4 regions of the Kribbella sp. NPDC050281 genome follow, and region 1 is predicted to be linked to each of the others. Evidence: riboswitches for the same ligand, from Rfam matches in the RefSeq annotation. Region 1 holds a riboswitch; each other region holds the start of a gene.
The links. A riboswitch is a leader RNA that binds a small molecule or an ion and turns the genes downstream of it on or off. The one in region 1 is predicted to bind cobalamin.

Region 1 (2,195 bases):
ACCGGAGTTCGGTGCGGGTTCGGCGGAGGTCCGCGGTCTGCGGGAACGAGCCGATCGTGGTGGTCGCGAGATCCGGCAGCCCGATCGACTCCTGCGCGGTCCGGCGTTCGTCGTACGGCGCTCGCTGCCGATCCTCGGGACGGATCGCGGCGACCCGGGCGCGGACGGCCTGCTCACGAGCGAGGCCGGACTCCTTCAACAAGCCGGGCGACGGATTGTCGAGGTTCACCAGTACGCCGGGCTCCTCCTCGCTGAGCGCACGGCCGAGCAGGACTACCTCGTCGACTTTCTGCCGCGCGATCGCGAGTCGCGCCCGCACCTGCGGATCAAGCTCGTCCTCCGCATCCACGTCGTACGGCACATGGAGCAGCGAGCACGAGGTGGAAACGGCGAGCCGGCCGACGGAGCCGAGCAGCTGCACGCAGGTCGACAACGCCTCACCGAGGGGAGTGCGCCAGACGTTCCGGCCGTCGACCACCCCGGCGAAAACGGTCTTACGCTGGATGGCCGGCAAGACGGCCAGCCGGTCGACCAGGCCAGGAGTGGACACGAGGTCGACCGCCAGCCCCTCGATCGCTGTGGACGCGAGCACCGGCAGGGCTGCACCGGGATCTCCGAAGTACGTCGCGACCAGGAGACGCGGGCGTTCGGTGAGCTTCGCCAACCGGTCGTACGCGCGACGGAGAGCGTCGAGCTCAGCCGGTGTGCGGTCCTGGACCAAGGCCGGCTCGTCCAGCTGCACCCAGTCAGCACCCGCGGCATCGAGCCTGCCGAGAAGTTCGGCGTACGCGTCCAGGAGACGGTCGAGCAGGCTGAGTGGCTCGAAGCCCGGAGTTGTGGATTTCGAGAGCAGCAGGAAGGTCAGTGGCCCGATCAGGACCGGGCGGGTCTCCACCCCGGCTTCTTGCGCGGCCGCCAGATCCTCGAGTGGCTTGGCCGGGTTGAGCCGGAACACCGTGTCCTCGGTGAGCTCGGGGACCAAGTAGTGGTAGTTGGTGTCGAACCACTTGGTCAGCTCCAGCGGCGCCACCTCGGCGTGGCCACGCGCCATCGCGAAGTACGTGTCGAGTCCGGAGCGATCGAGGGCGCGGAAGCGCTCGGGAATGATCCCGAACAGCTGCACGTGGTCGAGCATCTGGTCGTAGTACGAGAAGGTGTTACCGGGGAGAACGTCGAGTCCGCGGCCGGCCAGATCGCGCCAGGTGTCGGCGCGCAGTTGGCGGGCGGTCGCCTCCAGTTCGGCCGCGTCGCTGTCGCCGGACCAGTACTTCTCGACGGCCTTCTTGAGTTCGCGGTCCGGGCCGATGCGCGGATAGCCCAGCACTGTCTTGATGGTGTTCACGTCTCTCTCCTCGCGAGCGTGCCAGGGATCGGCGGGGTCGCGGAGACGCCGGACGGGTCCTCCCACGAGACCACCGATCCACCGCGCACCGGCTGGTGCGCGGACCGTCGGCAGGTCTTCGGACTCACGGGCAGTCCGGTCGGTCTGACCGGTTGGCCTACTGGCCGTCGCTTCCCGGACGCCGGGCGTCCAGTGCTGTCTGACGGCTGTCGTTCCCGTTCACCGCTGCGGGGCAGTCCCGGATTCACACCGGGTTCCCTGTTGCCTCGCCTCGTCGTCGACCACCCGACCAGGCGAACCGTCGGCACTGCCGAGCGTAACCCGCGAGCACCGCGACGCGCCGGACGGCGAGACGAACACCACTCGCGGTACCCGCCGTCGACGCGACGAAACCCCGGGATCGATTCGCCAGAAGGTTTCGTTGGCGGACGTGCCGATTGTCTTGCGTTGTCAACGGGGGAAGGGTTTTCCGGCCTTCGACCTGTGGGCAGAGTCACGTCGGCATCGTGAGACCAGTGTTCAACTGGACTGGTTTTTGGGCTTACTCTGAGAGCAACGCCCCCGCCACTGGAGTCGATGGGCCAGCGGGCCACCACACCGCGCTCAGAAGCACCGCCTGAACCACAGGGAGTGATCGTGCCGAAACTCGTCTACGACTTCGCCGAAGGCAACAAGGACATGAAGGAGCTGCTCGGCGGGAAGGGGGCGAACCTGGCCGAGATGACCAACCTCGGCCTGCCGGTGCCACCCGGATTCACCATCAGCGCCGAGGCCTGCCGCGCGTACCTGACCACCGGCTCGGTGCCACCGGAGTTGGCCGACGAGATCGACCACCACGTCGACGTACTGCAGC
Region 2 (2,195 bases), on a different contig from region 1:
CGCAGATCTCCGCGATCTGACGCAAGGCGGAGTCGGTGAGAATCACCTCGGTCAGCAGGGCACGAGCCTTGACGATGCGCTCGGCGAGCTCGCGCTGCGGACCGTCGTACCGAGCAATGAAGGCATCCGGATCAGCCTCGTATCCGAGCCGAGCCCGCATCACCTCAACCCGGACGGCAGGATCCCGGCTGGCGACGACATCAACAGTCAGCCCGAACCGGTCGAGCAACTGCGGCCGCAGTTCACCCTCCTCCGGGTTCATCGTGCCGACCAGGACGAACCGCGCCGGGTGCGTGACCGATACCCCGTCACGCTCGACCGTCGCGCGTCCCATCGCCGCAGCGTCGAGCAGTACGTCGACCAGATGGTCGTGCAGCAGATTGACCTCGTCGACGTACAGGATCCCGCGGTGCGCCGCCGCCAGCAGTCCAGGTTCGTACACCGTGATGCCCTCGGCCAGCGCCTTCTCGAGATGCAACGACCCGAGCACACGGTCCTCAGTCGCACCCACCGGAAGCTCGACCAGCCGGGCCGGCCGGGATTCGCTGACCGACGAATGCGGTCCGTCGGGACAGGCCGGGTCCGGGTGGTCGGGGTCGCAGGAGAAGCGGCAGCCCGGTACGACGTCCACCGTCGGGAGGATCTCGGTCAGTGCGCGGACCGCGGTCGACTTCGCCGTACCCTTCTCGCCCCGGATCAGCACCCCACCGATCGCCGGCGAGATCGCCGCGAGAATCAGGGCGAGCTGAAGATCGTCCATCCCGACTACGGCGGTGAACGGGAAACCACTGGACGGTGAGGCAGGCCGCATGAGCGGTGGATCCCTTCGTCGAGCGGGTATCCACGCCCGCCGGCAGCTGGTACGCCGTACCACGGAGACCGCAGCCCGACGGACGGAGGTGGATGTCCTGGCTTCCGGGATTCATCCCGGTCACAGTGGCGGGACCGCCCCGGACTCCCGGCCGAAGCCGGTCACCGGTGTTCCTCCACAACCGTCCGCCCGATCATGACACACGCCACCCATCCCTCAGCGACCAGGTTCACACCCGCACCCGGCGGTGGTGGGCCTGTCGGTTGGGCGCGGATGGGTGTTCACTGAGGTGACATGGGGGGTCTTCGGGCCGATCATCGGTTTGCGGGACGGGCCGTCGAACAGGAACTGCTCGGCGACGTGGTGCGCGACGCCGTCGGCGGGATCCCGCGCGCGATCGTGATCCACGGTGAAGCCGGCATCGGAAAGAGCCGCTTGGCGCGGGAGATGTGCCGGGATCCGCGGCTGACCGTCCTGTGGGGATCGTGCGTGCACTTCGGTGGCGCGTCGGTTCCGTTCGCCCCGATCAGCGGCGCACTGCAGGACTGGCTCAGCCAGGCCGACGCGGACGAGCGGGAGCGGATCCTCGCCGCGACCGATGGGCTGACCGCCTTGCTTCCCTCGATCGGAACGAACGGCAGCGGCGACGCTGCCGACGGCAGCGACTCGACGCGGCTGCCGATGCTGGTCGATCTCGTGCTGAACCGGATCGCGGACCAGCGCCCGACGGTGGTCGTCATCGACGACCTGCAGTGGGCCGACGTGGCCTCTCTGGACGTGCTGTCCTACCTGATCGCGGGATTCCGGGTCCAGCGGCTGGTCCTGATCGCCACCTGCAGGACCGAGGAACGCGGCGAGGGGCATCCACTCCACTCCTGGCTGGCCGACATGCGCCGGATGCCGTACTTCGGCGAGATTTCCTTGCAACCGCTCGACCTGGACGCCGTCAGCAACCAGATCGAAGGACTGCTCGGCCACACGCCCGACATCGAGCTCGCCACCGAGGTCCTGGCCAGGTCGGACGGCAACCCCTATCTCGTCGAACTGATGGTCCGCGGTCTGTCCGGCTCCGAGCGAAGTCTGCCTCCGACAGTCCCGGCCGCACTCGGGGAAGCATTGCTCGCCACCTGGCACGGTCTGTCCGAACGAGCCCGGCTGGTCACCAGAATTCTCGCCGTCGGCGGTCGCCCGACGCCATCCGCAGTACTGACCGAGGTCGCCTCCAGCCATGGGATCCGGGCGGATCAGATCACCCCCAGCCTGTCCGAGGCGCAGGACCGCGGTGTCGTGCGCAACGACGGCGGCAGCTGGTGGTTCCGCCATCCGCTGCTGGCCGAGGTCCTGTACGACGGCCTGTCCCCCGACCAAGCGATCGAGCTGCATT
Region 3 (2,195 bases), on a different contig from region 1:
GGTCGTCCTCGCGCAGCGCCATCCCCATCGCGACCCGCAGGAAGAATGCCTGCGGCAGCTCGAACCGCACCTTGTCGATGTGCAGCAGGTAGCGGTCGTAGAGGGTCTGCAGGGCAAGGAAGGTGAAGTCCAGGTCGCGCTCGGGCCGGATCGCGGCGGCGAGCCGGTCCAGGTCGAAGGTGGCCAACTCCGGGTCGAGTTGCCCCGCCTCGATGCCGAGCCGGATGTAGCGCGGGAAGTAGTCCGCGTACGCGTCGGTCATGTCGGCCTGGCTGGCCTGCCGCGGCTCGCCGTGGACGCGGCCGAGCGCCTCGCGACGGATCTGGTCGAGCAGCAGCCGGGACGCGGCGAAGCTGTACTGCGGCTCGGTCTCGACGTACGACCGGGCCGCCATCACCAGCGCGAGCTCGACCTCGTGTTGTGCGATGCCGTCGTAGCAGGAGCCAAGGGTCTCGTCGAGGATCAGCTCGGGGTCGACCGCGTCCAGACCCGTGGCCGCCTCCGCGACGATCACGCGCAGCCGGTCGACATCGAGCGGCGCGGTGCTGCCGTCGGCCGCGCGGACGGTGAGCGTGGGCTTGTCGGTGATGCCGGAAGGGTCGGCCGGGGTGCGGGCCTTGGTGCGCTCCTCGCGGTAGAGGACGTACGCACGGGCGACCTGGTGCTCGCCGGCGCGCATCAGCGCCAGCTCGACCTGGTCCTGGATGTCCTCGACCTGCACACTGCGGCGGGCGTCACCGCGGCTCGTCAGGGCCTCGACGACCCGGCCGGTCAGGTCGGTCACCAGGTCACGGACCCGGTGGGTGGTGCCCGCCTCGGCACCCTCGACGGCGAGGAACGCCTTGGTCATGGCGACCGAGATCTTGGTCTGGTCGAAACCGGTGTGGCCACCGTCGCGGCGTACGACGGTCAGCTGGATCGACTGGTCGGCTGTCGCCGCCCGGGATGAGGAAGCAATCGTCACAGGTGTTGTCTCCAAGAGGGTTCGGAGGACCGGAGCCACGCGGAGGGGCGCACGACGGGGCCGGCAGCACCGGCCGGGAACACTGCCGCCACGCCCTGCGACCCACCCGCGAGGTCTCGGACCACGTGCACCGGGCGGTGCACGCGCCGGTGGCAGGTATCCGGACTCGCGGAAGGCTTCCGCTCACCGTTGCGGGGCAGCTCCGGACTCGCACCGGATTCCCCTGTTGCCTCGGCGTGGCCCCACATCTTGTGGTGCCGACCACTCCGAACCACCAGCAGTAGTGATGCTAAGCGGCTGCCCCTAGATCTTGTGGTAGCGCCACGCCGCGTGTCGCACATGTTGTGGTCCTCACGCCGCGACTGCGTAGAGGTCCTGCAGCGTCATGATCTCCGAGCCATGGTGGATCAGCTCACGATTCAGCCGCAGTACGACGTGACCGAACGGCTCGCCCGCATCCAGCTCGGTCGCCTGACTGAGGCCGATCGTCATGACCTGCTCCTCGTCGAGAGCGGCGATCGCGTCCTGCCAGGCCTCGACCCAGTGCGTCAGCCACGCCACCGCATCGCGCGCGTTGCCGTGCAGGGTGATGTCGGCACGTCCCTGTTGGCTGGCGCCGAAGGTCCACTCCCAGCGCTCGAAGAACGTCTCGGTCAGATGCGCGATCAGCCAGGCGATCGTGCGTGGTCCGCGATGGTCCGGCTCGTCGGGCCACTGCGCGACCCACTCGCCGGACCCGAGTGATCGGAACCGCCCGGTGTAGTGCCGGCGTACGACGGTCAGCGCCTCGCTGCTCGGTCGCCAGAAGTACTGGTCGTCGGTCAACTGCGCGAGCCGGCCGGACAGCACCATCCAGCTGAAGCCGAGCTGGCCCCGGACCATGGCCATCGCCGATGGCCGGTGCAGGATGTCCCAGTCGAACGGCTCTGGCATCATCTCTCCCTGTACGATCGAACATATGTTCGAATTCTTGCTCGCTCGGGAGAAGAAAGTCAATGTGCGTGGCGTGTTGGTGCTGGCCTCGATGGGACCGGTCTGCTAGGTGGCTCGATCCGGGTGTCCGCCGCCGGGCTGGCGAAGCGGCGTTCGAGCAGGGTGAACGCGTCGATCAGTTCGGGCGCCTCGTAGACGCGGTTGCGTCGGCCGTCGGTGATCTCACGCAGGATGCCGGCCTCGACGAGCCTCGCCAGACCCTGGTTGGTCGCCTGCTGGGAGCGGTCGACAAGTTGCG
Region 4 (2,195 bases), on a different contig from region 1:
TCGTCGCGCGGTTGCCGTCGGTGTCCGCCAGCCGGATCGCCGTGATCGGCCGCCAGTAGGCGTAGTCGTACTTGGCCCGCCAGCACGCGACCAACGCATCGGCCGTACTGGTGCCGAGGAGTGCGAAGGCACGTGCGCTCTTCACGATGTCCAGCCCGCGCTTGGTGACCTGATCTCGCAGTGCTGCCTGGTACTGCGCGACCGCGTTCGCGTTCCAGAACAACGCGGTCTGGGTCTGCGCGGGCGTCCGGTCGGAATCGTCTCCGGCTGCGCCCATCGCCTTCACCTCGGCGAAATCGCGCGCGTACGCCTTCGACGTGATCGGGTCTGGACCGGGCAACCGCACCTGCGTCGGTGACTTGAGAGCGAGCGGCTCAACGAACCCGAGCCACGGCACGAGCATCGGCGCGAACGCATCCGGAGTCGGACGCCACACGCCCGGTGCCGGTGTGACGTCGAGGGTCACCGCCGCGCCCCGCCCGTCGTTGAGTCGCGCCTCGATCAGGGATGCGGCGGCGGTATCGCCAACCTGCTGCCCACGGGTCTTCGCCGAGCCGTCCGGGATGTTGCTGAGTGATCCGGCGTAGTCCGCCGCGAGTTTCTGCGCGGACGCCGGGAAGTAGTAGCTCAGCACCCGGTACGCCGCCGTCACTGCCGCGGCCTCCGTCGACGCCTTGGCTCGGACGGGAGGCTGTTTCAGATACGGCCGATACCGTCCTTCGATCGCCACCACCGCGTCGTACACGGCGATGGAGACGAAGCCGAAGTACAGGCCCGAGGACGGAATCGGAGTGGCGTTCTCGGCGAAGACGGTCCGCTCGGCGATCGCATTCCAGGTGGTGATCACGGCGGGATCGGCGTGCTTGGTGCCGGTCGCGAGACTCGGTGGGACGGCAACGGCCGAGGTGGCGAGGCCGGCCACGACGACCGCGCTCACGAACGCAGAGTGGTGGAAGCGCACAGGAATCCCCTTCAGTAGAAGTCGAGTGACTTGTGCTGAAGCAGCGTTGTGCGCGATGCCGGAGGAGGCCAGCGGACAAGCCCGATCATTCCGGCCTAGCACCGTCGAGCCGGACGGGTCAAGAACTCGCCGCGCTCCTTCGGAAATCAAGCGTCCGATAGAGTCTCGGCGTCAAGCGATGGCAACTGCAGGAACCCGGTGTGAGTCCGGGACGGTCCCGCCACTGTGACCCAGCGCCGTAGTCAGGCGCAGGGGAGTCAGGAACTGCCGCTGTCGCACCTCCGGACGGGGCGTGGACACCCCGAGGAAGGACCGGTCGCGCATGCCCGCGAACCTCCTGCTGCTCTCCACCGCCGACACCGATCTGCTCGCCGCCGCCGAGGCGGACGCCGGCTGGAAGGTCGCGAACCCCGCCCGGCTCGACCTCGCCGACCTGACCCCGTTGCTGGACGCGGCCGAGATCGTCGTGGTCCGGTTGCTCGGCGGTCGCCGGGCCTGGGAGGAGGGCCTCGGCGCGGTGCTCGCCTCAGGCAAGCCGGTGGTCGTCGTCAGTGGCGAGGCCGCGCCCGACGCCGAACTGATGTCGTTGTCGACCGTGCCTGCGGGCGCGGTGACCGAGGCGCTGGCCTATCTGCGCGAAGGCGGCTCCGAGAATCTGCGCAACCTGGCCGGCTTCCTGAGCGACACGCTGCTGCTGACGGGCGACGCGTTCGACCCGCCCCGCGCACTCCCGGCGTACGGCGTCCGCGGGACGTTCGTCGAGGATGAGCGGCCGGTGGTCGGGATCGTCTACTACCGAGCGCACGAGATCTCCGGGAACACGGCCTTCGTCGATGCGCTGGCAAGTGCGGTCGAGGCCGCCGGCGCGCAGCCGCTGCCCGTGTACTGCGGGACGCTCCGCGGACTCGATCCGACCAGCGATGAGAACGCCGGACTGTTCGACCTGCTGCACAAGTGCGACGTCCTCGTCACGACCCTCCTCGCCGCCGGCGGGTCCGTCGCGGCCAACGCGAGCGCGGGCGGCTCGGACGATGCCTGGGACGCCGGAGCGCTCGCGTCCCTCGACATCCCGCTGATCCAAGGCCTCGCGCTGACCTCGACCCGCGAGCAGTGGCTGGCCAGCGACGCCGCGATCAGTCCGATGGACGCCGCGACCCAGGTCGCGATCCCCGAGTTCGACGGACGACTGATCACGATCCCGTTCTCCTTCAAGGCGTACGACGCCGACGGTCTG

Region 2: linked by a shared signal. The riboswitch ahead of AB0I34_RS05720 (putative cobaltochelatase) and the one ahead of metE (5-methyltetrahydropteroyltriglutamate--homocysteine S-methyltransferase) in region 1 are both predicted to bind cobalamin.
Region 3: linked by a shared signal. The riboswitch ahead of AB0I34_RS30800 (ribonucleoside-diphosphate reductase subunit alpha) and the one ahead of metE (5-methyltetrahydropteroyltriglutamate--homocysteine S-methyltransferase) in region 1 are both predicted to bind cobalamin.
Region 4: linked by a shared signal. The riboswitch ahead of cobN (cobaltochelatase subunit CobN) and the one ahead of metE (5-methyltetrahydropteroyltriglutamate--homocysteine S-methyltransferase) in region 1 are both predicted to bind cobalamin.

Annotation. Positions count from the first base shown of each region.
Region 1 is NZ_JBFAKS010000052.1:40,136-42,330, forward strand. It holds gene metE (5-methyltetrahydropteroyltriglutamate--homocysteine S-methyltransferase) at 1-1,342, opposite strand, end outside; cobalamin riboswitch at 1,434-1,660, opposite strand; gene ppdK (pyruvate, phosphate dikinase) at 1,976-2,195, shown strand, end outside.
Region 2 is NZ_JBFAKS010000003.1:300,867-303,061, forward strand. It holds gene AB0I34_RS05720 (putative cobaltochelatase) at 1-811, opposite strand, end outside; cobalamin riboswitch at 884-1,016, opposite strand; gene AB0I34_RS05725 (AAA family ATPase) at 1,106-2,195, shown strand, end outside.
Region 3 is NZ_JBFAKS010000034.1:7,957-10,151, forward strand. It holds gene AB0I34_RS30800 (ribonucleoside-diphosphate reductase subunit alpha) at 1-964, opposite strand, end outside; cobalamin riboswitch at 1,098-1,255, opposite strand; gene AB0I34_RS30805 (DinB family protein) at 1,316-1,897, opposite strand; gene AB0I34_RS30810 (Fic family protein) at 1,957-2,195, opposite strand, start outside.
Region 4 is NZ_JBFAKS010000003.1:309,337-311,531, reverse strand. It holds gene AB0I34_RS05755 (vanadium-dependent haloperoxidase) at 1-937, opposite strand, end outside; cobalamin riboswitch at 1,111-1,248, shown strand; gene cobN (cobaltochelatase subunit CobN) at 1,284-2,195, shown strand, end outside.